One region of the Streptomyces sp. P1-3 genome, then DNA from elsewhere that is predicted to be linked to it. Evidence: riboswitches for the same ligand, from Rfam matches in the RefSeq annotation. Region 1 holds a riboswitch; each other region holds the start of a gene.

Region 1 (9,640 bases):
CAGCGCCGCGACGGCCGCGCCCGAGCCGGCGACCAGCCACGCCCGCGCCCCCCACCGGTCGGGCCGGTACCGGCTGCGCACCGACCGGCGGCGCCCCAGCCACAGCCCGCCCAGCGCGGCGGCCAGCCCGCCCAGCAGCACCGGCAGCCCGTACCCCGCGCCCTGATCGGCCAGCAGCCCGTACGTACCGGCGCAGACCCCGAACAGCCCGCCGAGCGTCAGCGCGGCAGTGGTGCGCCGTACGGCGCGCGGCACTTGGGCGGTACGCCCGTACCCGCGCGCGTCCATCGCCGCCGCCAGCGACACCGACCGCTCCAACGCGCCCTCCAAGACCGGCAGCCCGACCTGGAACAGCCCCTTGACGCCCCGGTCGGGGCGGCCGCGCAGCCGCCGCGCCGCGCGCAGCCGCTGGACGTCCGCGACGAGGTTCGGCGCGAAGGTCATGGCGACGACCACCGCGACGCCCACCTCGTAGAGCGCGCCGGGCAGCGACTTGAGCAGCCGGGCCGGGTTGGCGAGGGCGTTCGCCGCGCCGACGCAGATGAGCAGGGTGGCCAGCTTGAGCCCGTCGTAGAGCGCGAAGACCAGCCCCTCGGCGGTCACCGCACCGCCGATCCGCACGCCCTGGGCCCACTCGGGCAAGGGGACTTCGGGGAGCGTCACGAGCACCCGGGTGCCGGGGATGGGCGAGCCGAGGAGCACGGCGAACAGCAGCCGGATCGCGATCACCGCGACACCGAGCCTGAGGAACGCGCCGTAGGACCGGGCCCAGGGCGCGTCCGTGCGGCGCGCCGCCACGACGTAGCCCGCGACGCCGATCAGCAGCCCGAGCAGCAGCGGATTGCTGGTCCGCGACGCGGCGGTCGCCAGCCCGAGCGCCCACAGCCACCAGGCGCCCGCGTGCAGGGCATCGCGCCGCGAGCCCTCCGGAGCCCGCAGCCGCGCCACGGCGGCCCGCATCCGCCGGACCGGGTCGCCGCCGTGTCCGGCCGGGGTCCCCTCGCCGTGGTCCGGCAGCGCACCCGGGTCGCTGTCGGGCCGCCGCGCGTGCGGTCGTTCGGCGGTCATCCGCGCCGGCGGCGGGTCTGCCACCACGCGGCCGCGCCGAGCGCGACCACGGCGGCGGCCCCGCCGATCAGGCCGGTCGACGGCCCTTCGCCGCCGTCGTCATCGCCGTCGGCGCGCTCGCCGGACCGCTCCGGACGGGCCGTGCCCGTCGCCGCCCCGTCCCCGTCCTCGCCTCCGGAACCGGAGCCGTCCGCCTGCTCCGCGCAGCCGGAGCGCGGGTAGTCGGCGATGGCGCACAGCAGCGCGGACGAGTCGTAGCGCAGCGGCTTCGCGACGGCCGCGAGCGCCTCCGCCGCACTCGCCCCACCGCGGACCCGCGCGCATTCGGCACGGGCCGGGGGCGGGGTCTCGCCGCCGCGCGCGTGGGCCGCCGTACCGAAATCGATGACGACGGCGACCCGCTTGGCGCCGCCCTTGGCCGGGGTGCGGGCGCAGATCGCGTCGAAGTCGGGGGCGCCGCGCGGCTGGGCGGCGTTCCCGGAGTCCTCGCTGACGGCGAACCGGAAGCCGATGGTGTCCCCGTCGTCCGGCCGCGCGGTCGACGGCCCCTGGGTGGCGTATGTCCACTCCCCGCCGTCCCGCTCCCAGAACGACCAGTAGCGGTAGCCCTGGGCGTGCGCGGGGGCGGCGCCCAGGACGGCGATCAGCAGCCCGGCGCACAGCGACGAGGCCAGCGCGGCCAGCCGGGCGAGGGCTCCTCGCCCGGCGGGCACCCCCGGCCTGGCCGGGACCCGCCGCCTGGTCGGCGCCGCGCCCCGCCTGAGCTGCGTGCCCGGCCAGGCCGGGATGTCCTGCCCAGCGGGTACGCCCGGCCCGGCCGGTACGCCTAGCTCAGCGGGTACGCCCGGCCCGGCTGGTACGCCTAGCTCAGCGGGTACGCCCGGCCCGGCCGGTGCGCCCCGCCCAGCGGCTACGACCCTCCCGGCCAGCACCCCCGGCCCAGCGGGTACGCCTAGCCCAGCGGCTATGCCCGGCCCGGCGGGTACGCCCAGCCCAACGGGTATGCCCACCCCAGCGGGTACGTCTCGCCCAGCCGTCACGCCCGGCTCCGCCGTTACGCCCCGGCCCTCCGGCGCACGCCGCGCGAGCAGGGCCGCCCGCCCGTACGGACGCCGCGCCACGGACCGTACAGCCATCAGAGCTGCTGCTTCTTCCGGCCGCTGAGCAGGAAGCCGATGCCGATGCCCGCGACGGCGCACACGCCGATGAACCACCACAGGCCGAAGGGGCTGTCGCCCTCGTCCTTCTTCTCGTCCTCGTCGGCCTGCTTCTGCGTGCCGGAGTGGTCCGACGCGGCCGCCGGCTTGGGGCCGGTGGCGTTCAGTTCCCGCACCAGGTCCGTGCCGCCGAAGTCGCTCGGGTCCCCACCGGCCGCGCGGGTGGCCAGGACCAGCTTGGCCAGCGCGCCCGGGTCGCCCTTCGCCCACGCGACCGCCCCGCTGTCCTTGCTCTGGAGCCAGGCGAGCGGCTTGGCGGCCGCGGTCCGGTGCTCGCCCGCCGCCAGCGCGAGGACCGCGTCCGCGGTGCCGCCGAGGTCGGGCGCGGGGTCCTGGCCGGGCATGGCGGGGGCCATCAGGTGCTGGTCGTTCCCGGCCAGCTTGGCGGCCAGGTACGCGTCGGCCGCGTCGGCGGCGTCCTCCGCCGCGTCCGCGCCCTTGGCCTTCGTGTCGCTCTTGTCGGCGTCCGCCCCGCACTCCAGCGGCTCGACCGCCTCGTCGTCGTCCCTGCCGACCGGCTCGAACACGAAGCCCTGGCCGGTGGCGCCGAGCGCGGCGGCCACGGTGGCCACGTCATTGGGCTCCAGTTCGCCCTTCTTGGGCTGGTACGCGAACGCCCCGCGCGCGTCCTTCTTCGCGTCGCAGCCCAGCCGCAGCGCCAGCAGCGCGTCGTACGGGGTCTTCCCGCCCTTCGCTGAGGCGGTTTTCGCCGGGTCCTGCCGGGCGGCGGCGAACGCGCCGATGGCCACGGCCGTGGAGTTGGCGTCGCTGGGGCTGCCGGGGTTCACGCCCCAGCCGCCGTCCTCGTTCTGGTTCTTCTTCAGCCAGCCGATGCCCTTCTCGACGGCCGCGCCGTGCCCACCGACCGCGGCGAGCGCCTGCACGGCGGCCGCGGTGGCGTTGCTGTCGGCATTCTTCGCCGCGCACGGGGTGGCGGTCTCGTGCCGGAAAGACACAAAGCCGCCGTCGGCGCACTGCTGCCCGGCCAGCCACTTCACGCCCGACGCCGCCGGGGTGACACCGACCGCGTCCTGGGCGAGCAGCGCCAGGGACTGCCGCCATACACCGTCGTACGTGGGGTCCTTGGTCCCGTACAGGCCCTGCGGAAGCGCGGACGGCTTCGGGGAGGGCGCGTCGTCGGCGAACGCGGCCGGGGCGGTGGCCGCGCCGAGGACGACGGAGACGGCCAGGGCCGCGGCGCTGCGGCGTACGTTCATGGACGGTGCCTCTCGATGTGTGTTCGGGGGTGTTCCGCACGCAGCTGGGGGCACGGTCCTCCACCCGCGCGCGACACGCACATGGTGGCACCGGGCTCAGCTCCGCAGACCTCGACGGTGCCGCGCACCGGTCGCGGCGGCCACCGGTGCGCAGGAGCCTTCGTCGTGGCCGACGGGTGCTCCGGCTCGTACGGCAGGCCGGCCGTCACCGGCGGACGCGGGCCGTACTCACGGTTGCGGGTCAGCGCCGGAATCGCACCGGCTTTCCCCGATCGGTCACGGATGAAGTTGTGCACGCCCACCTTAACGGGCGCCTCATCCGGGGCGCGGTGGGGCATCCGGCGGCGGGCGGGGCTCACCGCGCCTGGTACGCGACCGGGTCGGTGCCCGGCACCGCCGCCGCCCGCCCCCGCTTCACCAGGTGCCGCAGGTGCGCCTCCGCCTCCGCGACCGCGATGTTCCGCGAACCGTACGGGATGTCCGCCCAGGGGCGGTTCCAGCGCATGCGCTCGGCGAGCTGCCAGGGCGTGTGCGGGGTGGCCAGCAGGTTCCGTACGCCGTCCAGGCGCGCGGCGTGGTGGTCGAGCAGTTCGCCGACGCGGCGGGCGGCGCCGGTGAACGGGTGCTGGTGGGCGGGGAGCACCTCGGCCGGGCCGAGCCGGCCGACGCGGCCGAGCGAGTCGAGGTAGTCGCCGAGGGGGTCGGCCTCGCCGGCGTTCGCGCCGTCGTCCGGGTCCTCGTAGAGGCCGATGTGCGGGGAGATGCCGGGGAGCAGGTGGTCGCCGGAGAAGAGCCGGCCGCTGCCCGTCGCGCCCGCCGGGTGCCGCTCCTCTAGGTGCAGGCAGACATGGCCCGGGGTGTGGCCCGGTGTCCATACGGCCCGCAGTCTGCGGCCGGGCAGATCGAGGAGGGCGCCCGGGGTGATGTGCCGGTCGGGCAGCGCGGCGGCGAGTCCGGGAAGGGCGCCGGCGTGTCCCGCGGCGCGGGCGGCGCGCAGCGGGGCGAGGTGGTCCTCGGGTGCCCCGGCGGCGGTCAGCCGGTCGGTGAGGTAGTCGAGCCAGTGGCCGGGCGCGGCGGCGCAGGTGCGACGCACCACGGCCGCGTCGGCGGCGTGCATCGCCAGCCACGCGCCGGACGCCTCGCGCACCCGGCCCGAGAGCCCGTGGTGGTCGGGGTGGTGGTGGGTGAGGAGGACGCCGTGGATGTCCGACACGGCCGTGCCGCAGGCGGTGAGGCCGGTGGTGAGCGCGTCCCAGGCCGCCGGATCGTCCCAGCCGGTGTCGATCAGGACCGGGCCGCGATCGGTGTCCAGGAGGTGGACGAGGGTGTGGCCCAGCGGATTGTCGGGGATCGGGACCGGGATGCTCCACACGCCGCCGCCGTGCGAGGTCACCCGGCGGGCCTCCGGTCCGTCGGCCCGCCATCCCGCCCGCCCCGCCGCTTGCCCTTCCGCGTGTCCGGTCACCGAACCCCCTGTCGCCGCACGGCCGTTGCCCACTATAGCGAGAACTGGTATCAGTTCTGACGCAGCGTCAGTTATTGTCGAAGCCGGAGCCGGGCGACGGCCGAATCCCTGGAGGTTCCCACCATGACGGACCCCGCGACCGGTCGTGTCGAGTACGGCCACCTCGTCATCGGCGGCGCCCCGGCCGAACCCGCGGGCCGGGACGTCATCGAGGTCGTCTCACCGCACACCGAGGCGGTCATCGGCCGCGTACCGCACGCCACCCGCGAGGACGTGGACCGGGCGGTCGCCGCCGCGCGCGCCGCCTTCGACACCGGCCCCTGGCCGCGTACCGACCCCAAGGAGCGGATCGCGGTCGTCACCCGGATCAAGGACGCGATCGCCGCCCGGCACGAGGAGATCGCCCGGACCGTCACCGCCCAGAACGGCAGCCCGTACTCCTGGAGCGTCCTCGGCCAGGCGCTCGGTGCGGTGATGGTGTGGGAGGCGGCCCTAGCGGTCGCCCGTGACGCCGGCTACGAGGAGCGCCGAACCGGCATCCTGGGGCCGCTGCTGGTGCGGCGCGCGCCGGTCGGGGTGGTGGCGGCCGTCGTGCCGTGGAACGCCCCGCAGTTCGTGGCCGCGGCCAAGCTCGCGCCCGCGCTGCTGGCAGGCTGCCCGGTGATCCTCAAGCCCTCCCCGGAGGCCCCGCTCGACTCGTACCTGCTCGCGGAGATCGCCGCCGAGGCGGGGCTGCCGGACGGCGTGCTGTCCGTCCTGCCCGCGGGCCCCGAGGTCGGCGAGTACCTGGTGGGTCACCCGGGCGTCGACAAGGTGTCCTTCACCGGGTCCGTGGCGGCGGGCCGGCGGGTCATGGAGGTCGCCGCGCGCCACCTGACCCGGGTGACGCTGGAGCTGGGCGGCAAGTCGGCCGCCGTCATCCTGCCCGACGCCGATCTGGACGCCGCCGTCGCCGGAATCGTCCCCAACGCGTGGATGAACAACGGCCAGGCGTGCGTCGCCCAGACCCGCATCCTCGCCCCGCGCGGCCACTACGCGGAGATCGCCGAACGCCTCACGGCCGCCGCCGCCGCGCTGGTCGTGGGCGACCCGTTCGACCCGGCCACCCAGGTCGGCCCGCTGGTCGCACGGCGCCAGCAGCAGCGCTCCCTCGACTACATCGGCATCGGGCGGCGCGAGGGCGCCGAACTGCTCACGGGAGGCGGCCGCCCGCCGTCCCCGGAGACCGGCTGGTACGTCGAGCCGACACTCTTCGGGAACGTCCGCAACGAGATGCGGATCGCCCGTGAGGAGATCTTCGGCCCGGTCATCTGCCTGCTGCCGTACGAGAGCGAGGAGGAGGCGGTACGGATCGCCGACGACTCCGACTACGGGCTCTCCGGCAGCGTCTGGACCTCCGACGTCGAACGCGGCATCGGCGTCGCCCGGCGCATCCGCACCGGGACGTTCTCCGTGAACACCTTCAGCCTCGACATGCTCGGCCCGTTCGGCGGCTTCAAGAACTCCGGGCTGGGGCGGGAATTCGGCCCCGAGGGGTTCGCCGCGTACCTGGAGCACCAGACGATCCACCTGCCGGCCGACTGGGAGGGCTGAGGCGATGGGGGACCGCTGGCGGGTGGCCGTCGACCGCGGGCTGTGCGTCGGCTCGGGGATGTGCGTCCATACGGCGCCCGGGGCGTTCCGGCTCGACTCGGCCCGGCGGTCGCGGCCCGTCGACGCCGAGGTGCCGGCCTCGGACGCGGTGCTGAGCGCGGCGGAGGGCTGCCCGGTCGAGGCCGTTCTGCTGCGCCTGAGCGACACCGGCGAACCCGTCTTCCCCCCGGAGGACTAGGCCGTTTCCCCCGGGTGCGGACCCGCGGCCCGATCACGGCGGCCCGCTCAGGGGGCACCGTTGAATGATCAAAACGGCGAGGGGGTTAGCATATGAGCGCCGCCTAGCTCGAAAGATATCCACGTGACTGTCAACGACGACTCGTTCACCAACTGGAAGAACCGCGAGGAGATCGCGGAGTCGATGATCCCGATCATCGGGAAGCTGCACCGGGAGCGGGACGTCACCGTCCTGCTTCACAGCCGCTCCTTGGTGAACAAGTCGGTGGTCAGCCTCCTCAAGACCCATCGGTTCGCCCGGCAGATCGCCGGCGAGGAGCTCTCGGTCACCGAGACGCTGCCGTTCCTGCAGGCCCTCACCACACTCGACCTCGGCCCGTCCCAGATCGACATCGGCATGCTCGCCGCGACGTACAAGACCGACGACCGCGGTCTGTCGGTGGCGGACTTCACCGCCGAGGCCGTCGCCGGCGCCACGGGTGCCAACAAGATCGAGTGCCGCGAGGGGCGTGACGTCGTCCTCTACGGGTTCGGCCGCATCGGCCGGCTCGTCGCCCGCCTGCTCATCGAGAAGGCCGGCTCCGGCAACGGCCTGCGGCTGCGCGCCATCGTCGTCCGCCAGGGCGGCGACCAGGACATCGTCAAGCGCGCCTCGCTGCTGCGCCGCGACTCCATCCACGGCCAGTTCCAGGGCACGATCACCGTCGACGAGGCGAACAGCACGATCATCGCCAACGGCAACGAGATCAAGGTGATCTACGCCAACGACCCGTCGGAGGTCGACTACACGGCGTACGGCATCAAGGACGCCATCCTCATCGACAACACCGGCAAGTGGCGCGACCGCGAGGGCCTGTCCAAGCACCTGCGCCCCGGCATCGACAAGGTCGTCCTGACCGCGCCGGGCAAGGGCGACGTCCCCAACATCGTCCACGGCGTCAACCACGACACGATCAAGCCGGACGAGCGGGTCCTGTCCTGCGCGTCCTGCACCACCAACGCGATCGTCCCGCCGCTGAAGGCGATGGCGGACGAGTACGGCGTCCTGCGCGGCCACGTGGAGACCGTCCACTCGTTCACCAACGACCAGAACCTGCTGGACAACTACCACAAGGCCGACCGCCGGGGCCGCTCGGCGCCGCTCAACATGGTCATCACCGAGACCGGTGCCGCCTCCGCCGTCGCCAAGGCGCTGCCCGACCTCAAGGCGCCGATCACCGGCAGCTCGATCCGCGTCCCCGTCCCGGACGTCTCGATCGCCATCCTGAGCCTGCGCCTGGGCCGAGAGACCACCCGCGACGAGGTCCTCGAGTACCTCCGTGACGTCTCGCTGAACTCGCCGCTGAAGCGCCAGATCGACTTCACCACCGCCCCCGACGCCGTCTCCATGGACTTCGTCGGCTCGCGCCACGCCTCGATCGTCGACGCCGGCGCCACCAAGGTCGACGGCGACAACGCGATCCTCTACCTCTGGTACGACAACGAGTTCGGCTACTCCTGCCAGGTCATCCGCGTCGTCCAGTACGTCTCCGGGGTGGAGTACCCGACCTACCCGGCCCCGCTGGTCTGATCCAGCCGCCGGCAGCGCGTCCCGGACGGGCCGAGGAATCGAGCCCGTCCGGGACGCGGACGCGTGCGGGACGGGCCGGCGAGGGGGTCAGCGCGAGGTCGCGGCCCCCGGCGCCGTGAGGTCGATCAGCTGGCACACCGTCTCGATGTCGATCTTCACCTGGGCGATCGACGCCCGCCCCGACAGCCAGGTCACCAGCGCCGAGTGCCAGGTGTGCTCGATCACCCGCACCGCGGACAGCTGCTCCGCCGTGGGCGGCCCCTGAAGCCCCATCGCGTCCAGGATGATCGCCGTGGTCAGCCGGGAGACCGTGTCCACCTCCGGGCTCACCGAGCGGTCCGCGAACGTCAGCGCCCGCACCATCGCGTCCGCCAGGTGCGGCTCCCGCTGGAGGGCGCGGAAGGCGCGCATCAGGGTCTGGGCGACCCGGGCCGCGGGCTCCCGCTCGGTGGGCGGCCGCTTCCGCAGCGCCTCGTGCATCTGCTCCAACTGGTCCTGCATCGTCGCGACGAGCAGATGCACCTTGGAGGGGAAGTAGCGGTACAGCGTGCCGAGCGCCACGCTGGACAGCTCCGCCACCTCGCGCATCTGCACAGCGTCGAAGCCGCCGCGGCTCGCCAACTGGGCGCTGGCGTGCAGGATCCGGCGGCGACGCGCCTCCTGCCGCTCGGTCAGCTGCAGGGAGGCTGGCTTGGCTTCTGCGGTCATGTGTCCTACTTCGGTGCGTTCCGTCTGCAGGCTGCGGACTCCGTGCATGATGGCAGGGCCAGGGGGGTGGCGCGAGTCGTCTCGGTGAGCCGGCCGACGACGGCCGCCAGTGGTGCGGATCACCTGCCGTGCCCCGAGGGAAGGTGTCATGGGCAGGTATCTTCGAGACTTCTCCGGCGATCCGTAAGTGAAACTTGTTCTAGCCGTTTGCTTGCGGATACGCTCCCGCTGAACTGCACCGAGAAGGGGGCCGCGAGTGACCGGCGACAGGCCGCTGCGCATCGCGCTGCTCACCTACAAAGGGAACCCGTTCTGCGGTGGCCAGGGCGTCTACGTACGCCATCTGTCGCGCGAGCTGGCGCGGCTCGGCCACACGGTGGAGGTCATCGGCGCGCAGCCGTATCCCGTCCTCGACGACGGCGTAACCCTCACCGAGCTGCCCAGCCTCGACCTCTACCGGCAGCCCGACCCCTTCCGCACCCCGCGGCGGGACGAGTACCGCGACTGGGTCGACGCCCTCGAGGTCGGCACCATGTGGACCGGTGGCTTCCCCGAGCCGCTGACC
Region 2 (9,640 bases), 3.1 Mb from region 1:
GTTCGGGGTCGGCGCCGAAGGAGCGGACCCCGATGACCGGGTTGCCGGGGTTGGAGTTGACATCGGCGGACGGTGCCCAGTTGAGGTTCACGCCGCAGGCGGCGAGCCGGCGGCCCAGCTCGCGGGCGACGGAGCGGGTCAGCGCGGTGTCGTCGACCGCGCCGAGGGCGAGGTTGCCGGGGAAGGAGGAGCCGGTGCGCACCTCCAGCCGGGTGACGTCGCCGCCCTCCTCGTCGATCGCGACCAGGAGGTCGGCGCGCTCGGCCCGCAGCCGCCCGGTGAGGTCGGCGAGCTGGTCGGGCGAGGCGATGTTGCGGCCGAACAGTCCGACCGAGACGAGCCCCTCGCCGAGTCGGCGCAGCAGCCAGTCAGGGGCGGTGGTGCCGGCGAAACCGGGTTGCAGGACGGCGAGGGCGTCCCGGGTGAGGGTGTCGGAGGCGCGCGCGAGCGTCGTCATGAGGGTCTGTCATCCCTTCACCGCGCCGGAGGTGAGACCCCCGACCGCCTTGCGTTGCAGGAACAGGAAGAGGAGGAGGATCGGCAGTGCGAAGAGCGAGGCCGCGGCCATCGTGGCTCCCCAGTCGTCACCGAAGGCCGTCTGGAACTTCGACAGCCACAGTGGCAGGGTCTGCGCCTCGGCGTCCTTGTTGAGGATGAGGACCAGCGGGAATTCGTTCCATGCGGTGATGAAGCCGAACAGCGAGGTGGCCATCAGCCCGGGGGCCAGCAGCGGGAAGATCACCTTGATGAACGCCTGGGGCCGGGTGCAGCCGTCGACCATGGCGGCCTCCTCCAGCTCCTTGGGCACCGCGGCGACGAAGCCGCGCAGGGTGAGGACGGTGAAGGGGAGCACCATGACCATATAGAAGAGGGTCAGCGGGACCAGGCTGTTGAGCATGTCGCCATCCCGGACGATCATGTAGATCGCGATGACCATGACCTCCCAGGGCGCCATCTGGGCGATCATGAACGTCAGGATGAAGCCGCGGCGGCCCTTGAACCGCATGCGGGCCAGGGCGAACGAGGCCAGCAGCGCGATGACCAGGGAGAGCCCGACGGCCGTCACGGTGACGGTCAGGGAGTTGCCGACCAGGGTCCAGAAGTTCTCGGCCTCCAGGGCGGTCCTGAAGTGTTCCAGGGTCGGGCTGGCCGGGAACCACACCGGATCCTCGGTGACGATGTCCGACGTCGGCTTGAAGGCCGTGCTGAGCATCCAGTAGACCGGGAACGCGAAGACGACGAAGAGGACGACGGCCGTGGCACTCGGCCAGATCCTCCCCAGCGCTGAGCGCTTCACAGCTCGTCCTCCTCTTGCTTGAGCACGGTTCGCAGGTAGTAGGCGGTCAGTCCGAGCAGGATCACGATGGTGAGCACCGAGATCGCGGCGCCCATGCCGTAGTGCTGGTTGCCGAAGCCCTCGACGAAGGCGTAGACGGGGAGGGTCTCGGTGAGGCGGTTCGGGCCGCCCTCGTTGATCACGAAGACCTGCGGGAACGCCTTGAAGACCCAGATGACCTCGAGGAAGGTGGTGGCGAGCAGGAAGGGCTTGAGGAACGGGAAGGTCACCGAGGTGAACGACTTCCAGGTCCCGGCGCCGTCCAGGGCCGCGGCCTCGTACAGCTCCTTGGGGATGGTGGTCGTCGCGGCGTAGAGGTTGATCGCCACGAAGGGGATCGACTGCCAGACGATCAGCAGGGTGATCACGAAGAAGGTGGAGAACTGGCTGCCGGTCCAGTTGTAGTCGGCCATCGAGTGCCAGCCGAGCCTGTCCAGCACCCAGTTGACGACGCCGAAGCGCTGGGCGAACAGCCACTGGTAGACGGTGGTGGCGGCGATGACGGGCATCGCCCAGGCGAGCACCAGCCCGACCGAGAGCAGGAGCCGCATCCGCTTGCCGAGCCTGGCCAGCAGCAGCCCGACCAGAGTGCCGAGCACCATGATCAGGACGACGTTGACGCCGGTGAAGACCACCGAGCGGCCGGTGACGCGCCAGAACTCGTCGCTGCTCAGCGCCTCGCGGTAGTTCTCGGTCCCGTTCCACTCGGTGAGGTGCTGGATGAGCTGCTTCATGTTCAGGTTCTGGAACGACAGCATGCCGTTCTTCACCAGGGGCCAGCCCAGGAACACCAGCGTGGCGGCGACCGCGGGCAGGAGCAGCAGATAGGGGGCGGTGCCGGTGGCCCGGGGACGCCCGCGGGCGGGACCCTTGGCGGGCCCCGCGCCGGCGGGGGCGTCGGCCGGCGGGGCGGTGTCCGCCCGTCTGGCTTGCGCCGACGTGCTTGCCATCTGGTTACCGCTCCTGGCTGAGGCGCTTGTTCAGCTCGTCCTCGACCGACTCGGCGGCATCCGCGTGCGACTCACCGTTCAGCACGGCGGTCATGTAGGCCTTGATGGGGTTCGGCGCGTTCTCCACCGCGGCCCACTCGGGGATCAGCGGGGTGGTGCCGCCGGCCTTGACCGCCGGGGCGGCGGCCTCGGCGGCGGCGTTGCCCTTCAGCGCGGTCTGCAGGGAGACCTTGTTCGGGATCACGCCGGCTTCCTCGGCCAGCCGGCTCTCGAGGGTGTCGGACAGCGCGATCTTCAGGAACTCCTTGGCCAGCTCCTGCTTCTCGCTGCCCGCGGCGACGGCGAGGTTGGAGCCGCCGAGGAAGACGCCCTCCGGCTTGCCGGCGGTCTCCCCCGGGATGGTGAAGTAGCCGATCTCCTTCTCGATCTTCGGGTTGGCCTTGATCGCCACACCGGCTTCCCAGCCCATGCCGATGAAGGCGCCCGTCTTGCCCTTGGCGAAGACCTCGCCCTGCTGCGGGGTGGCCTCGTCCTTGTCCTTGGGGGCCTTGCTGAAGGACTGGTACTGCTTGTAGATGTCCATGGCCTTGCCGACCTTGGGGTCGGCGAGGTTGGAGACCCACTTGTCGCCGTCCTTCTTCACCAGTTCGGCGCCGGCGCCGATCGTCAGGCCGTCGAAGAAGTACCAGTTCTGCCCGGGCAGATAGATCGGCTCGGCATCGGTCTTCTTCTCGATCGTGTCCAGCGCCTTGAAGAACTCGGTGCGGGTCTTCGGCATCTCCTTGATGCCGGCCTCGGCCCAGATCTTCTTGTTGTAGAGGACGACGCGGTTGGCGGCGTACCACGGGGCGGCGTACTGCTTGCCGTCGTAGACCGCGGACTGGTTCAGCGACTCGGTCCAGTCGGCGCCGATGGACTTCTTGAGGTCGGTCAGGTCGGCCAGGCCGCCGGTCTCGGCGTAGGCGGGGGTCTGGGTGTTACCGATCTCGATGACGTCCGGCGGATCGGATTCCGACAGCGCGGTGGTGATCTTCTGCTGGATGCCGTTCCACTGCTGCGTCTCGATCTTCAGCTTGGCGCCGGTCCGCTTCTCGAACTCGGCCTTGACGTCCTTGGTCCAGCCGTCGGGAGTGGAGCCGTCCATCGCCCAGACGGTGAGCGTCTCCCCCTTGAAGCCGTCCGCCCCCGACTTCTTGTCGCCGTCGCCGGACCCACAGGCCGCGACGCTCACCAGCATTGCCGCGACACCGGTCGCCGCTATGAGCCCACGCTTCACCGCACACTCCTCAACAGGACTGGATTGGTCTTTAATGGTTTAGACCAGTGCCCCGCAGCTTGGCCTAGACCTTTAGGGGTGTCAAGGGTGTATAAGAGTCGCTGTCGGCTCCGTTACCGGACCGACATCACACGACATCTGAGCCGAGGGGCCGCCTGGCCGTGCCACGATGTGAGCCGCTGAAGACGGAGGAGCCGGTGACGGCAGCAGGACAGGAGGCGGGAAGGCGCGTCATGGAGACCGACGGGGATACGGCCGGGTCTCCGGCCGAGACCGGCAACGGGACCGGCGGGACGCGCACCGCACGCGTGCCCAAGTACTACCGGCTCAAGCGGCACCTGCTGGAGATGACCGAGACCCTGCCGCCCGGCACCGCGGTCCCCCCGGAGCGCACACTGGCCGCCGAGTTCGACACCTCGCGCACGACGGTGCGCCAGGCGCTCCAGGAGCTGGTGGTCGAGGGGCGGCTGGAGCGGATCCAGGGGAAGGGCACCTTCGTCGCCAAGCCCAAGGTCTCCCAGGCCCTGCAACTGACCTCGTACACCGAGGACATGAAGGCCCAGGGCCTCGAGCCCACCTCGCAGCTGCTCGACATCGGCTACGTGACCGCCGACGACCGGCTCGCCGAACTGCTGGATATCGCCACGGGCGGCCGGGTGCTGCGGATCGAGCGGCTTCGGCTGGCCAGCGGGGAGCCGATGGCGATCGAGACCACGCACCTGTCGGCCAAGCGCTTCCCCGCCCTGCGGCGCAGCCTGGTGAAGTACGCGTCGCTGTACACGGCGCTGGCCGAGGTGTACGACGTCCGCCTGGCCGAGGCGGAGGAGACGATCGAGACCTCGCTGGCCACCCCGCGCGAGGCGGGCCTGCTCGGCACGGACGTCGGGCTGCCCATGCTGATGCTGTCCCGGCACTCGCTGGACGCCAACGGCGAGCCGGTGGAGTGGGTGCGCTCGGTCTACCGCGGCGACCGCTACAAGTTCGTCGCGCGGCTTCAGCGGCCCAACGGCTGACCATTTGTTTGTCATACCGATATACGGACAGGTAGTGACGGGCGTCGTACCCCTGGCCTAGATTTCGTGCGCATTACCGCAGGTGATCAACGAGGGGGCGGAGCCGCCGCATGTCCGAAAAACCCGGTACACAAGGCATCAGACCGGTCGTCACACCCTCGCGTGTGGTGATCGGTCTCTGCCTGGTCACGCCGTTCGTCGCGATGCTGTGGGTCGGCTCGTACGCGAAGGTCGACCCCAAGGCGTTCGGGATCCCCTTCTTCTACTGGTACCAGATGCTGTGGGTGCTGATCTCGACCGGGCTGACGGCGATCGCGTACGTCCTGGTCCGCCGTGAGCAGCGGGCGCTGCGCGCGTCCCGCGAGGGGGGTGCGGCGAAGTGAACGACGGAGTGAACGGCGTGGCACTCACCGTCTTCATCGTCTTCTTCCTGGCCGTCACCGTCATGGGCTTCATGGCCGCGCGCTGGCGGGCGGCCGAGAACGCCGACAACCTCGACGAGTGGGGTCTGGGCGGGCGCAGCTTCGGCACCTGGATCACCTGGTTCCTGCTGGGCGGCGACCTGTACACCGCGTACACCTTCGTCGCGGTCCCGGCCGCGGTGTACGCGGCGGGCGCGGCCGGCTTCTTCGCCGTCCCGTACACGATCCTCGTCTATCCGCTGATCTTCACCTTCCTGCCCCGCCTGTGGTCCGTGTCGCACAAGCACGGGTACGTCACCACCTCGGACTTCGTCCGCGGCCGCTTCGGCTCCAAGGGGCTGTCGCTGGCCGTCGCGGTCACCGGCATCCTCGCCACGATGCCCTATATCGCGCTGCAGCTCGTCGGCATCCAGGCGGTGCTGGACGTGATGGGCGTCGGTGGCGGCGAGGACACCAACTGGTTCATCAAGGACCTGCCGCTGCTCATCGCCTTCGGCGTGCTCGCGGCGTACACCTACTCCTCCGGGCTGCGCGCGCCCGCGCTGATCGCCTTCGTCAAGGACACCCTGATCTACATCGTCATCGTGGTGGCGATCATCTACATCCCGATCAAGCTGGGCGGCTTCGACGACATCTTCGCCAAGGCCGGGGAGGCGTTCTCGCAGCCGAACGAGGCGACCGGGAAGCCACGCGGCGCACTGGCGCCACCGGAGGCCTCGCAGTGGGCGTACGCGACGCTGGCGCTCGGCTCCGCGCTGGCGCTGTTCATGTACCCGCACTCCATCACCGCGACGCTCTCCAGCCGCAGCCGTGAGGTGATCCGCCGCAACACCACCATCCTGCCGCTGTACTCGCTGATGCTCGGACTGCTGGCGCTGCTGGGCTTCATGGCGATCGCGGCGGGCGTGAAGGTGGAGAACGGGCAGCTCGCCATCCCGCAGCTGTTCGAGGACATGTTCCCGGACTGGTTCGCGGGCGTGGCGTTCGCCGCGATCGGCATCGGCGCGCTGGTGCCGGCCGCGATCATGTCGATCGCCGCGGCGAACCTGTTCACCCGCAACATCTACAAGGACTTCCTCAAGCCCGACGCCACCCCGGAGCAGGAGACGAAGGTCTCCAAGCTGGTCTCCCTGCTGGTCAAGGTGGGCGCGCTGGCCTTCGTCCTGACCATGGACAAGACGGTGGCGATCAACTTCCAGCTACTGGGCGGGATCTGGATCCTGCAGACCTTCCCGGCACTGGTGGGCGGTCTGTTCACCCGCTGGTTCCACCGCTGGGCGCTGCTCGCGGGGTGGGCGGTCGGCATGGTCTACGGCACGGTCGCGGCGTACGGCGTGGCCAGCCCCACCCAGAAGCACTTCGGCGGCAGCCAGAAGGAGATCCCGGGCATTGGTGAGATCGGCTACATCGGCCTGACCGCCTTCGTCCTGAACGTGGCCGTCACGGTCGCCCTGACCGTCGTCCTGCGGGCCCTGAAGGCGCCCGACGGCATCGACGAGACCTCCCCCGAGGACTACACGGCGGACGCGGGCGACCCGCGCGCCAAGGCCGAGCCGGCCGTGGAGGCGGCCGGGGCGGCGCCGGTGAAGACGCCGGGCGGACACTGACGGCGCACGGCGCACAGCCGCGAGGTAGCGTGGAGGACAGGGGCGTGGCGCTCTCGCCGCGCCCCTTCCGCATGCCGGCGTACGCCTCCAACAGCCTCCCGATATAGCACATTCGTGCGAAAGCTCAAACCGAGTGACACAACATGTGGTGGCGCGTGCGGCAGTCAACACAAGATGTATGCTCATCCTCGCTGTCGCCGCAGGGGAATCCGGCGCGAATCCGGAACTGTCCCGCAACGGTGTACGTGTGTGCTTTTGCGTGCGCGTGAAGTCCGACTACCTGCCGACGGCCTCGAACACGTCCGGGCCTCGCGGGTTGGGCCGGTGGACGCTGCGCGGCATGCCCTGCTCCGGTACGGCACGCCCGTATGCGCCCATCGCGCACCACCCCTCCTGGCCCCCCAGCCGAGCGAGGGAGAGCACTTCCGTGACCATCGCGCCCGCCGATCCGGTTTCAGCGGCCCAGGACTCCAAGGGCTCCGCGGCCGCCACCGACGCGCCCGGAACCGCCCTGTTGCGTACCCTGACCGATCTCACCGCGGATCTTCCCGCCACCGACCCCGGCAAGGTCGCCGCCGCCGCGCTGCGCGGCCGGCACGCCGGGTCCGACGAGGCGGAGTTGCGGGCCCTGGCCACCGAGGCCGCCGCCGGCCTGATCTCCGAGGAACCGGAGTACTCCCGGCTCGCCGCCCGGCTGCTGACCCTCGCCATCGCCGAGGAGGCGGCCGGGCAGGGCGCGGTCTCCTTCTCCGCCTCCGTCGAGGTGGGCCACCGCGAGGGCCTGATCGCCGACTCCACGGCCGCCTTCGTACGGACCCACGCCGCCCGCCTGGACACCCTGGTCGACAAGACGCTGGCCGACGGCGCCGACGACCGCTTCGGCTACTTCGGCCTGCGCACCCTGCACAGCCGCTACCTGCTGCGCCACCCCATCACCCGTCAGGTGGTCGAGACCCCGCAGCACTTCCTGCTGCGCGTGGCCTGCGGGCTGGCCGAGGACCTCTCGGACCGGGCCCTGGAGGACGTCTGCGAGCTGTACCGGCTGACCAGCACGCTGTCGTACCTGCCCAGCTCCCCCACCCTGTTCAACTCCGGCACCCGCCACCCGCAGATGTCGTCCTGCTATCTGCTGGACTCGCCGCTGGACGAGCTGGACTCGATCTACAACCGCTACCACCAGGTGGCGCGGCTGTCGAAGCACGCCGGCGGCATCGGCCTGTCGTACTCCCGCATCCGGGCCCGCGGGTCACTGATCCGAGGCACGAACGGGCACTCCAACGGCATCGTGCCGTTCCTGCGGACCCTCGACGCCTCGGTCGCCGCCGTCAACCAGGGCGGTCGCCGCAAGGGCGCGGCCTGCGTCTACCTGGAGACCTGGCACGCGGACATCGAGGAGTTCCTGGAGCTGCGGGACAACACCGGTGAGGAGGCCCGCCGCACCCACAACCTCAACATCGCGCACTGGATCCCGGACGAGTTCATGCGCCGGGTCGAGGCCGACGCCGACTGGTCGCTGTTCTCCCCGTCCGACACTCCCGAGCTGGTCGACCTGTGGGGCGAGCGGTTCGACGAGGCGTACCGCAAGGCCGAGGCCGAGGGCAAGGCCATCAAGACCGTCTCCGCCCGGCAGCTGTACGCGCGGATGATGCGGACGCTCGCGCAGACCGGCAACGGCTGGATGACGTTCAAGGACGCCGCCAACCGCACCGCCAACCAGACCGCCGAGCCCGGCAAGGTCGTCCACTCCTCCAACCTGTGCACCGAGATCCTGGAGGTCACCGACGACGGCGAGACGGCCGTGTGCAACCTGGGCTCGGTCAACCTGGCCGCGCACCTGGGCGCGGACGGCGACATGGACTGGGAGAAGCTGGACCGCACGGTCCGTACGGCCGTCACCTTCCTCGACCGCGTGGTGGACATCAACTTCTACCCCACGGAAGAGGCCGGGGCCTCCAACTCCCGCTGGCGGCCGGTGGGCCTGGGTCTGATGGGCCTTCAGGACGTGTTCTTCCGGCTGCGGCTGCCCTTCGACTCCGCCGAGGCCAAGGCGCTGTCGACCAAGATCTCCGAGCGCATCATGCTCGCGGCGTACGAGGCGTCCTGCGACCTCGCCGAGCGGCACGGCCCGCACCCCGCCTGGTCGGCGACCCGCACCGCACGCGGCGTGCTGCACCCCGACCACTACGCCGACGCGCAGATGACGTGGCCCGAGCGGTGGGAGGCGCTCCGCACGCGGATGTCCACCTCCGGCATGCGGAACTCGCTGCTGCTGGCCATCGCCCCGACGGCGACCATCGCGTCCATCGCGGGCGTCTACGAGTGCATCGAGCCGCAGGTCTCCAACCTCTTCAAGCGCGAGACGCTCAGCGGTGAGTTCCTCCAGGTCAACTCCTACCTGGTGGACGACCTGAAGCGGCTCGGCGTGTGGGACGCGCAGACCCGCGAGGCGCTGCGCGAGTCCAACGGCTCGGTCCAGGACTTCGGCTGGGTGCCGCAGGACATCCGCGACCTGTACCGCACGGCGTGGGAGGTGCCGCAGCGCGCGCTGATCGACATGGCCGCCGCGCGCACCCCGTACCTCGACCAGAGCCAGTCGCTCAACCTCTTCATGGCGTCGCCCACCATCGGCAAGCTCAGCTCGATGTACGCGTACGCCTGGAAGCAGGGGATCAAGACCACGTACTACCTGCGTTCGCGCCCGGCGACCCGGATCGCACAGTCCGCGCGCGCCAACGGGGCCACCGCGGCCGCCCCGATCCCCGCCCAGCAGGCCACGCCCGACGCCGAGGCGATCGCCTGCTCCCTGGAAAACCCCGAGTCCTGCGAGGCCTGCCAGTAATGAGCAACACCCCAGAAAGCCGTTCGAAAAACCTCCTGGACCCGGGCTTCGAGCTCACCCTGCGGCCGATGCGGTACCCGGACTTCTACGACCGCTACCGCGACGCGATCAAGAACACCTGGACCGTGGAGGAGGTCGACCTCCACTCCGACGTGGCCGACCTCGCCAAGCTCTCGCCGGGCGAGCAGCACCTGATC
Region 3 (9,640 bases), 5.0 Mb from region 1:
CTGGCGCTTGGACATGTTGCCCGCGCGGTCCACCCGGACGAAGGAGAACGGCACCCCGCGAAGGCGCGGGCGCTGGAGGGTGCTCAGCCGGTGGCACACGGTCTCGTAGCCGAGCCCGAAGCGGTCGGTGAGGCGTTCGATGTCGTAGCGCACCTCCTCCGCGGCGGTGTGGAAGGCGCGGTACGGCAGGATCAGCGCGGCGGCGAAGTAGTTGGCGACGCCGATCCGGGCCAGCGACCAGGTGGCGGAGTCCTCCTCGTAGTCCTCCGAGGCCAGCCGGGAGAGCTCCGCGCCGTGTTCGAGCAGGGCGATCTGGGTGGCCAGCCGGAAGGCCTGCTGGCCGGGGCGCAGCCTGCTGGACAGATGCAGGACCCGGCCGGCCGGGTCGTAGTGGTGCAGCCGGTCGGAGTGGCGCGGCCGGTCGGAGCCGGTGGCGAGGCGTACACCGTGCCGTTCGGTGAGCCGGGCGGTGAGGGCGCGCAGCACCTCGCCGGGCCGGATGCCGAGCTCGTGGGCCAGCTCCTCGGCGGCGACGTCCGCGTCGTGCACGTAGTTCCGCCGGCGGTAGAAGAACTCGCGGATCTCCTCGTGCGGCGAGCGCGGCGCGGCCGTACCGGCGGCTCCGGCGCGGCCTTCGGAGACCTGGGCGAGCTGCTCGGTCAGCGCCTGGTTGCGCCGCCCCAGATCGAGCAGGACCGCGGCGGCGGCGGGCAGCCGGGAGGCGAGTTCCGACAGGTCGGAGGGGGTGATCCGGGCGCCGGCGACCTCATCCGCGAGGGCTTCCCGCAGGTCCGCCAGGACCCGGCTGGTGTCGTGCTCGGAGAAGAAGCCGGGGTCCACGCCGAACGCCTCGGTCAGCCGCAGCAGCACGGGCACCGTCAGCGGCCGGGAGTCGTGCTCCATCTGGTTCAGATAGCTCGGGGAGATGGCCAGCACCCGGGCGAGCTCCGCCTGGCTGAGCCCGCGCTCCTCGCGCAGCCGCCGCAGACGCGCCCCCGCGTAGGTCTTGCTCACTCGAAATCCGCCCTTCGCATGATTGGCAAACCGCGTGGAGAAGATTCGCAAAGCTTGGCACATGGCCACGGTTGTTGGCACCCAGTGCCGCTGACAGAGTCTCCATATGGCCAGCCGGGCCCGGTAGTCGGTTGGCTGGCCAGCAAATCGGCGGCACTCAGTGACGTGCCCTTCGCACAGTTCACAACACCTTTGCGAATCCACGCGACCCCCGGGAGACGGCCATGGCGCAGGCAGGGACGACGACGGCGACGGCTGAAGAGCTGGCACGGCGGTGGGCGACGGACCCGCGCTGGAAGGGGGTGGAGCGCACCTACGGCGCCGAGGACGTGGTGCGCCTGTCCGGCAGCGTCCGCGAGGAGCACACCCTGGCCAGGCGCGGAGCCGAGCGCCTGTGGCGCCAACTGCACGGCCAGGACTACATCCACGCCCTCGGCGCGCTCACCGGCGGCCAGGCCGTGCAGCAGGTCAGGGCCGGGCTCCAGGCCATCTACCTGTCCGGCTGGCAGGTGGCGGCCGACGCCAACCAGGCCGGGCACACCTACCCCGACCAGTCCCTCTACCCCGCCAACTCCGTGCCGCAGGTGGTGCGCCGGATCAACAACGCGCTGCTGCGCGCCGACCAGGTCGCCACCGCGGAAGGCGACGGGGACACCACCGACTGGCTCGCGCCGATCGTCGCCGACGCCGAGGCCGGGTTCGGCGGCCCGCTGAACGCCTTCGAGCTGACCAAGGCGATGATCGCCGCCGGAGCGGCCGGCATCCACTACGAGGACCAGCTCGCCTCCGAGAAGAAGTGCGGCCACCTCGGCGGCAAGGTGCTCGTGCCCACCGCCCAGCACATCCGCACCCTCAACGCCGCCCGTCTGGCCGCGGACATCGCCGACGTCCCGACCGTCATCGTGGCCCGTACCGACGCGCTCGCCGCGAACCTGCTGACCAGCGACGTCGACGAGCGGGACGCCCGGTTCTGCACCGGCGAGCGCACCGCGGAGGGCTTCTACCGGGTCGAGAACGGCATGGCACCGGCGATCGCCCGCGGCCTGGCCTACGCCCCGTACGCCGACCTGCTGTGGATGGAGACCGGCACGCCGGACCTGGCCCAGGCCCGGGAGTTCGCCGAGGCCATCCACGCCCGGTACCCGGACCAGATGCTGGCGTACAACTGCTCGCCGTCGTTCAACTGGAAGGCGGCGCTGGACGACGACCAGATCGCCAAGTTCCAGCGGGAACTGGGGGCGATGGGCTACCGCTTCCAGTTCATCACGCTGGCCGGCTTCCACTCGCTCAACCACGGCATGTTCGACCTGGCCCGCGGCTACGCCGAGCACGGCATGACCGCCTATGTCGACCTCCAGGAGCGGGAGTTCGCCGCCCAGAGCGAGGGCTTCACCGCGGTGCGGCACCAGCGCGAGGTCGGCACCGGCTACTTCGACCTGGTGTCCACCGCCGTCAACCCGGCCTCCTCGACCACCGCGCTGACCGGCTCCACCGAGGAAGAGCAGTTCCACTAGGCACCCCGTCGGCCGGGGCGCCACCCCGCGCCGGGCAACCCGCAGACAGGTGGGGGCCGGCCACTCCGCTTCACCCGGCCCCCACCGCTCCGCCCGAGGAGACCCGCATGTCCGCTACCCAATTGAGCAGCCGCGTCCAGGTTCTGGGCGAGCCGGGCGACCGCCACGACGAGATCCTCACCCCCGCGGCACTGGACTTCATCGCCCGCCTCGACGCGGCCGTCGCCGGCCGGCGCTTCGAACTGCTCGCCGAGCGCCGCCGCCGCGCCGAACGGCTCGCCTCCGGCGCACCACTGGACTTCCCGCTCGCGACCACCGCCATCCGCGCCGACCCCGACTGGCGCGTCGCCCCGCCCGCGCCGGGCCTGACCGACCGCCGGGTGGAGATCACCGGCCCGCCCGAGCGCAGGATGACCGTCAACGCCCTCAACTCCGGGGCACAGGTGTGGATGGCCGACTTCGAAGACGCCACCGCCCCCATCTGGGACAACATCATCGGCGGCCAGCTGAACCTGCTCGACGCCTGTCGGCGCCGCATCGACTTCACCACCCCCGACGGCAGGGCGTACCGGCTCGGCGACGACCCCGCCACCATCATGGTCCGCCCCCGCGGCTGGCACCTCACCGAGCAGCACCTGCTCATCGACGGCCGCCCCGTGCCCGCCTCACTCGTCGACCTCGGGCTGTACTTCTTCCACTGCGCCCAGCGGCAGATCGACGCCGGCCACGGCCCGTACTTCTACCTGCCCAAGCTGGAGAACCGTTACGAAGCCCGCCTGTGGAACGACGTCTTCGTCATCGCCCAGGACCTGCTCGGCATCCCGCGCGGCACCATCCGGGCCACCGTCCTCATCGAGACCATCACCGCCGCCTGCGAGATGGAGGAGATCCTCTACGAACTGCGCGAGCACTCCGCCGGGCTGAACGCGGGCCGCTGGGACTACCTCTTCAGCCTGATCAAGAACTTCGCGCACCGCCCCGACTTCGTCCTCCCGGACCGGGCGAAGGTCACCATGACCGCGCCGTTCATGCGCGCCTACACCGAACTGCTGGTACGAACCTGCCACAAGCGGGGCGCCCACGCGATCGGCGGCATGGCCGCCCATGTCCCCAGCCGCGACGCGCAGGCCAACGAGGCGGCTCTCGCCACGGTGCGCCTGGACAAGGAGCGCGAGGCCGAGGACGGCTTCGACGGCTCCTGGGTGGCCCACCCCGGCCTCGTCCCCGTCTGCCGCGACGTCTTCGACGGAGTGCTGGGCGACCGGCCCCACCAGATCGAACGCACCCGCGACGATGTGGAGGTGACCGCCGCCGACCTGCTGGCCGTCCGCCGCGTCAGCGGCCCGCCGACGCCCGAAGGCATCCGCGCGAACATCGCCGTCGCCCTGCGCTACTTCGACGCCTGGCTGCGCGGCAGCGGCGCCGTCGCGCTCCACGGGCTCATGGAGGACGCCGCGACCGCGGAGATCGCCCGCTGCCAGATCTGGCAGTGGGTACGCCACGGCGCCGCCGACCGCGACACCGTGCTGCGGCTGCTCGACACCGAGCGCGCGGCCCTGGAACGAGAACGACCCGACGCGCGCGCCGCGGAGGCCCGGGGCATCCTCGAACGCACCGCGCTGGCGAAGGAACTTCCGGCGTTCTTCACCCCCGACGCCTACGCGCGCCACCTCGTCCGCCGGCCGGAGGTGCGGTCATGAGCGCCTCCCTCCAGACCGTGAGCGGGTCCGTCCAGCGGGTCGGCGTGGTCGGCGGCGGCCAGATGGGCGCCGGCATCGCGGAGGTCTGCGCCCGCGCCGGGCTCGACACCGTGGTCTGCGAGGCGGACGCCGCGGCGGCCCGCGGGGCCCGGGAACGCGTGGCCGCCTCCCTCGAACGCGCCGTCCGGCGCGGCAGACTGGACCGCGTCCGCGCCGAGGACGCGCTTGCCCGGCTCGTCTTCACCGGCAGCCTCGACGACCTGGCCGACCGGCAGCTCGTCGTCGAGGCCGCCGTGGAGAACGCGGACGTGAAGACCGGGATCTTCGCCGCCCTCGACAAGATCGTCGAGGATCCGGAGGCGGTGCTGGCCACGAACACCTCCGCCATCCCCGTGATGCGCCTCGGCATGGCGACCCAGCGCGCCGACCGCGTGCTGGGCCTGCACTTCTTCAACCCGGTGCCCGTCATGCCGCTGGTGGAGATCGTCACCTCACTGCACACGAGCGCCGAAACGGTCCGTACCGCCGAGGACTTCGCCACCGCGACGCTCGGCAAGACCGCGATCCGCTCCCAGGACCGATCAGGGTTCGTCGTCAACGCCCTGCTCATCCCCTACCTCCTCGCGGCGATCCGGATGGCCGAATCCGGCTTCGCCACCGCCGCCGACGTGGACGCCGGCATGGAGCTGGGCTGCGCCCACCCGATGGGACCGCTCAAGCTGGCCGACCTGATCGGCCTCGACACGGTCGCCGCCATCGCGGAGTCCCTGTACGGCGAGTTCAAGGAGCCCCTCTACGCCCCGCCGCCGCTGCTCCAGCGGATGGTCGAGGCGGGGCTGCTCGGGCGGAAGACGGGCCGGGGATTCCACACCTACGACCGGGGCTGAGGGGCCCTGGGCCGGGGCCGGGGCCGAGGGAACCCGGGCCGCCGCGGGGCGGGGCGTGGAGCGGGCGACCGACCTGCTCCACGCCCCCGCTGCGCTGACGTTCCGTCCGGCGCTAGGCTGGCGGATGCAGCTGGTTCGCCCTGCCCGCCAGGCAGGCGCGTCGTAAGAGGGAACCCGGTGGGAATCCGGGACTGCCCCGCAGCGGTGAGCGGGAACGACCGCCGTCACACGCACTGGACCCGGCCGGGTCTGGGAAGCGACGGCCAGTAGGTGTCCGCCCTTCACGGGCGGAAGCGCCCGCGAGTCCGAAGACCTGCCCGTTGCCCGCGCGCGACCGATCGCGCGCGGAGATCTCGGTGACCTCGAGGGCGGGTCGGCGGTACTCCCGGACGCAGTCCGGGGGAGTCCACAGCGGGCGGACGCACACCGATCGTGGTGCGGTTTCCGCCTCGCTCGCCATCCCTTCGCGCCCTCGTCCCGTACCGGGATCTGTCAGGAGACACGCTCGCGAAGGAGAGTTCCGTGACAGCGAAGTCCGCAGCCGCGGCAGCACGGGCCACCGTGTACGGCTACCCCCGGCAAGGCCCGAACCGGGAACTGAAGAAGGCCGTCGAGGGCTACTGGAAGGGCCGCGTCAGCGCCGACGCCCTCCGGGAGTGCGCCGCCGCCCTGCGCCGGTCGAACTGGCGGCAGTTGGCCGACGCCGGCGTCCACGAGGTGCCGACGGGCGACTTCTCGTACTACGACCACGTCCTGGACACCAGCGTCATGGTCGGCGCGATTCCCGCCCGGCACCGCGCCGCCGTCGAGGCGGACGCACTCGACGGGTACTTCGCGATGGCCCGCGGCACCCAGGACGTGGCGCCGCTGGAGATGACCAAGTGGTTCGACACCAACTACCACTACCTGGTGCCCGAACTCGGTCCTGACACCGTCTTGACCGCCGACTCCACCAAGCAGGTCGCCGAGTTGAAGGAGGCCCTCGCCCTCGGGGCGGCCGCACGGCCGGTACTGGTCGGACCCGTCACCTACCTCCTGCTGGCCAAGCCCGCCCCCGGCGCCGCGGCGGACTTCGTCCCGCTGACGCTCCTCGACCGGCTCCTTCCGGTGTACGCCGAGGTGCTCGCCGACCTGCGCGCGGCCGGCGCCGAATGGGTGCAGCTCGACGAACCCGCCCTGGCCCAGGACCGCAGCCCGGCCGAGCTGAACGCCGCCGCCCGCGCCTACCGGGACCTGGGCGGCCTCGCCGACCGCCCGAAGCTGCTGGTCGCCTCCTACTTCGACCGGCTCGGCGAAGCCCTGCCCGTCCTGGCCAAGGCGCCGGTCGACGGACTGGCCCTCGACTTCACCGAATCCGCCGCCGCCAACCTCGACGACCTCGCCGCCGTCGGCGGGCTGCCCGGCAAGCGCCTGGTCGCCGGTGTCGTCAACGGCCGCAACATCTGGATCAACGACTTCGAGAAGTCCCTGTCCACCCTCGGCACGCTCCTCGGCCTCGCCGGCCAGGTCGACGTGTCCGCCTCCTGCTCCCTGCTGCACGTCCCGCTGGACGCCACCGCCGAGCGCGACATCGATCCGCAGGTCGCCCGCTGGCTCGCCTTCGCCCGCCAGAAGACCTCCGAGATCGTCACCCTCGCCCGCGGCCTGGCGCGGGGCACCGACACCATCGCGGCGGAACTCGCCGCCAACCGTGCCAGCCTGGCCTCCCGCGCGGGCTCCGCGCTCACCCGCGACCCGGCGGTGCGCGCCCGCGCCGCGGCCGTCACCGACGCCGACGGCCGCCGCTCGCAGTCGTACGCCGAACGGGCGGCCGCCCAGCGCGCCCACCTCCGCCTGCCCCTCCTGCCCACGACCACCATCGGCTCCTTCCCGCAGACCACCGACCTGCGTGCCGCCCGCGCCGACCTGCGCGCCGGACGCATCGACACCGCCGCCTACGAGGAGCGCATCAGGGACGAGATCCGGGAGGTCCTCTCCTTCCAGGAGAAGGCCGGGATCGACGTCCTGGTGCACGGCGAGCCCGAACGCAACGACATGGTGCAGTACTTCGCCGAGCAGCTGACGGGCTACCTCGCCACGCGGCACGGCTGGGTCCAGTCCTACGGCACCCGCTACGTCCGGCCGCCGATCCTGGCCGGCGACATCTCTCGCCCCGAACCGATGACGGTGCGCTGGACGACGTACGCCCAGTCACTCACCGACCGCCCGGTCAAGGGCATGCTCACCGGCCCCGTCACCATGCTGGCCTGGTCCTTCGTCCGCGACGACCAGCCGCTGGGCGACACCGCCCGCCAGGTCGCACTCGCCCTGCGGGACGAGGTCGGCGACCTCGAAGCGGCCGGCACCTCGGTGATCCAGGTGGACGAGCCCGCGCTGCGCGAGACGCTGCCGCTGCGCGCGGCCGACCGTCCGGCGTACCTGGAATGGGCCACCGAGGCGTTCCGCCTGACCACCAGCGGGGTCCGCCCGGACACCCAGATCCACACCCACATGTGCTACGCCGAGTTCGGCGACATCCTCCAGGCCATCGACGACCTCGACGCCGACGTCATCAGCCTGGAGGCCGCCCGCTCCCACATGCAGGTGGCCCGGGAACTCGCGACGTCCGGCTACCACCGCGAGGCCGGCCCCGGTGTCTACGACATCCACTCCCCGCGCGTCCCGACCACGGCCGAGGCCGCGGCCCTGCTGCGCAAGGGGCTCGACGCCATTCCCGCCGAGCGGCTGTGGGTCAACCCCGACTGCGGGCTGAAGACCCGCGGCTGGCCCGAGGTACGGGCCTCGCTGGAGAACATGGTGACGGCGGCCCGCGACGTCCGGGACGGCCTGCCCGCCACGACGTCCTGAGGTGCTTGCCCGCCGCGGCCTCCTGAGATGACAGCGGCCGGGACGGACGCGCGCTTTGTCCGCCCCGGCCGCGGCCGCGGCAAGCCGTGAAGATCCCACCCGGTCGCCGCCTCCCTTTCACCCGTTCTCCGGTGACGGGGTGCGGCGACCGGCAGGGCGGGCATTGAATGCTCGCATGCGGGCGCCACAGCCTCCGCGTGAGCGGGCCACATCCGGTGCACCGCGGCCGAAGGGCGGGTTGCGGCGCATCGGCGAGTGGTGCGCCCGCCACTTCGTAACCGTCATCGTCCTCTGGCTGGCCGCCCTCGCGGGACTCCAGGTACTGGACCGGGCGCACGGGGGCGAGTACTCGGACGACTTCACGCTGTCCGGCACGCAGTCGCAGGACGGCATCGACGTACTCAAGGCGCATGAACCGGCGGCCGGCGGCTACAGCGCCCAGATCGTGCTGCACGACGCCGCCGAGCCGCTCACCGATGTCAGCGGCCAGGTCTCCTCCGCCGTCGGTGACCTCAAGAAGCTGCCGCACGTGCTCGCCGTGCAGAACCCGCTGCCCGCACCAGGATCGAAGCCACCGCCGAAGCCCACCGGCGGCCAGGACGTCGGGCCGCTGTCCACCGACCAGAAGACGGCCTACATCACCGTCCGCTTCGACGTGCAGCCCTCGACGCTGGGGGACGACTACCTGGACGGCGTGGACGACGCCGTCCAACCGCTGAGGACGGCGGGCGTCCAGGTGGAATACGGCGGTCCGCTGGGCGAGCTGGACCGGCCGAGGCCGGACGACCGCGCCAGTGAGGCCATCGGCTTCGGGGTGGCGATCGTGGTGCTGCTGATCGGTTTCGGCAGCGTCCTGGCCGCCGGGCTGCCCCTGCTGACCGCGCTGATCAGCGTGATCTGCGGCCTGGCCGGCCTGGGGCTGCTGGCGGCCGCGTTCACCTTCGCCACCGTCTCACCGACGCTGGCCACGATGATCGGTATCGGCGTCGGGATCGACTACGCCCTGTTCCTGGTCACCCGGCACCGGCAGAACCTCATGCACGGCGCGGATCCGGTGCGCGCCGCCGGCCTGGCCACGGCCACCAGCGGCCGGGCGGTGCTGGTCTCGGGCTGCACCGTCATCATCGCGCTGGCCGGACTGTGGGTCTCCGGGATCTCCTTCATCGGCAAGCTGGGGCTGGCCGCGGCGGTCACCGTGGTCTCCGCGGTCCTCGGGGCGATCACCCTGGTCCCCGCGCTGCTGGGGCTCATCGGGCGGCGGATCGACACGTACCGCGTGCGCACCCCCATCGCCGAGTCGGACGCGGGGCCCGGGGAGGAGGCCCACGGCGGCTGGCATCGCCACGCGCAGCGCGTGGAGCGCCACCCCTGGTGGTTCCTGGCCGGCGGCGTCATCACCCTGGCCGTCCTGTCGATCCCGCTCTTGTCCATCCAGCTCGGGCACATCGGCGACGGCGCGGACCCGAAGTCGTTCACGGACCGGCGCGCCTTCGACCTGATGTCCTCCGCCTTCGGGCCCGGCTCGAACGGGCCGCTCACCCTCGTCATCGACCAGAGCCGGGTTCCTCAGGCCGACCGGTCCGCCCTGTCCGCACAGGCCCAGAAGGCCCTCACCGACGTGCCGGACGCGGCCACGATCACCCCGCTGACGCCCACGTCGGACGGCGACGTGCTGATC

The links. Region 1 has a riboswitch for cobalamin ahead of ACQUSR_RS24070 (prenyltransferase/squalene oxidase repeat-containing protein). Riboswitches for the same ligand answer to the same signal wherever they lie in the genome.
Region 2: linked by a shared signal. The riboswitch ahead of ACQUSR_RS10555 (ribonucleoside-diphosphate reductase subunit alpha) and the one ahead of ACQUSR_RS24070 (prenyltransferase/squalene oxidase repeat-containing protein) in region 1 are both predicted to bind cobalamin.
Region 3: linked by a shared signal. The riboswitch ahead of metE (5-methyltetrahydropteroyltriglutamate--homocysteine S-methyltransferase) and the one ahead of ACQUSR_RS24070 (prenyltransferase/squalene oxidase repeat-containing protein) in region 1 are both predicted to bind cobalamin.

The regions. Positions count from the first base shown of each region.
Region 1 is NZ_CP192512.1:5,655,696-5,665,335, forward strand. It holds partial or broken gene ACQUSR_RS24060 (energy-coupling factor transporter transmembrane component T) at 1-960, opposite strand, end outside; gene ACQUSR_RS24065 (SCO2322 family protein) at 1,065-1,781, opposite strand; gene ACQUSR_RS24070 (prenyltransferase/squalene oxidase repeat-containing protein) at 2,204-3,502, opposite strand; cobalamin riboswitch at 3,657-3,794, opposite strand; gene ACQUSR_RS24075 (MBL fold metallo-hydrolase) at 3,858-4,895, opposite strand; gene ACQUSR_RS24080 (aldehyde dehydrogenase) at 5,091-6,560, shown strand; gene ACQUSR_RS24085 (ferredoxin) at 6,565-6,798, shown strand; gene ACQUSR_RS24090 (glyceraldehyde-3-phosphate dehydrogenase) at 6,922-8,367, shown strand; gene ACQUSR_RS24095 (TetR family transcriptional regulator) at 8,455-9,075, opposite strand; gene ACQUSR_RS24100 (glycosyltransferase family 4 protein) at 9,332-9,640, shown strand, end outside.
Region 2 is NZ_CP192512.1:2,567,484-2,577,123, forward strand. It holds gene ACQUSR_RS10515 (glycoside hydrolase family 3 protein) at 1-457, opposite strand, end outside; gene ACQUSR_RS10520 (carbohydrate ABC transporter permease) at 467-1,297, opposite strand; gene ACQUSR_RS10525 (carbohydrate ABC transporter permease) at 1,294-2,286, opposite strand; gene ACQUSR_RS10530 (extracellular solute-binding protein) at 2,291-3,562, opposite strand; gene ACQUSR_RS10535 (GntR family transcriptional regulator) at 3,796-4,575, shown strand; gene ACQUSR_RS10540 (DUF3311 domain-containing protein) at 4,686-4,958, shown strand; gene mctP (monocarboxylate uptake permease MctP) at 4,955-6,604, shown strand; cobalamin riboswitch at 6,749-6,906, shown strand; gene ACQUSR_RS10550 (hypothetical protein) at 6,881-7,027, opposite strand; gene ACQUSR_RS10555 (ribonucleoside-diphosphate reductase subunit alpha) at 7,032-9,443, shown strand; gene ACQUSR_RS10560 (ribonucleotide-diphosphate reductase subunit beta) at 9,443-9,640, shown strand, end outside.
Region 3 is NZ_CP192512.1:651,949-661,588, reverse strand. It holds gene ACQUSR_RS02905 (short-chain fatty acyl-CoA regulator family protein) at 1-1,014, opposite strand, end outside; gene aceA (isocitrate lyase) at 1,239-2,528, shown strand; gene aceB (malate synthase A) at 2,636-4,228, shown strand; gene ACQUSR_RS02890 (3-hydroxybutyryl-CoA dehydrogenase) at 4,225-5,115, shown strand; cobalamin riboswitch at 5,243-5,438, shown strand; gene metE (5-methyltetrahydropteroyltriglutamate--homocysteine S-methyltransferase) at 5,638-7,962, shown strand; gene ACQUSR_RS02880 (MMPL family transporter) at 8,138-9,640, shown strand, end outside.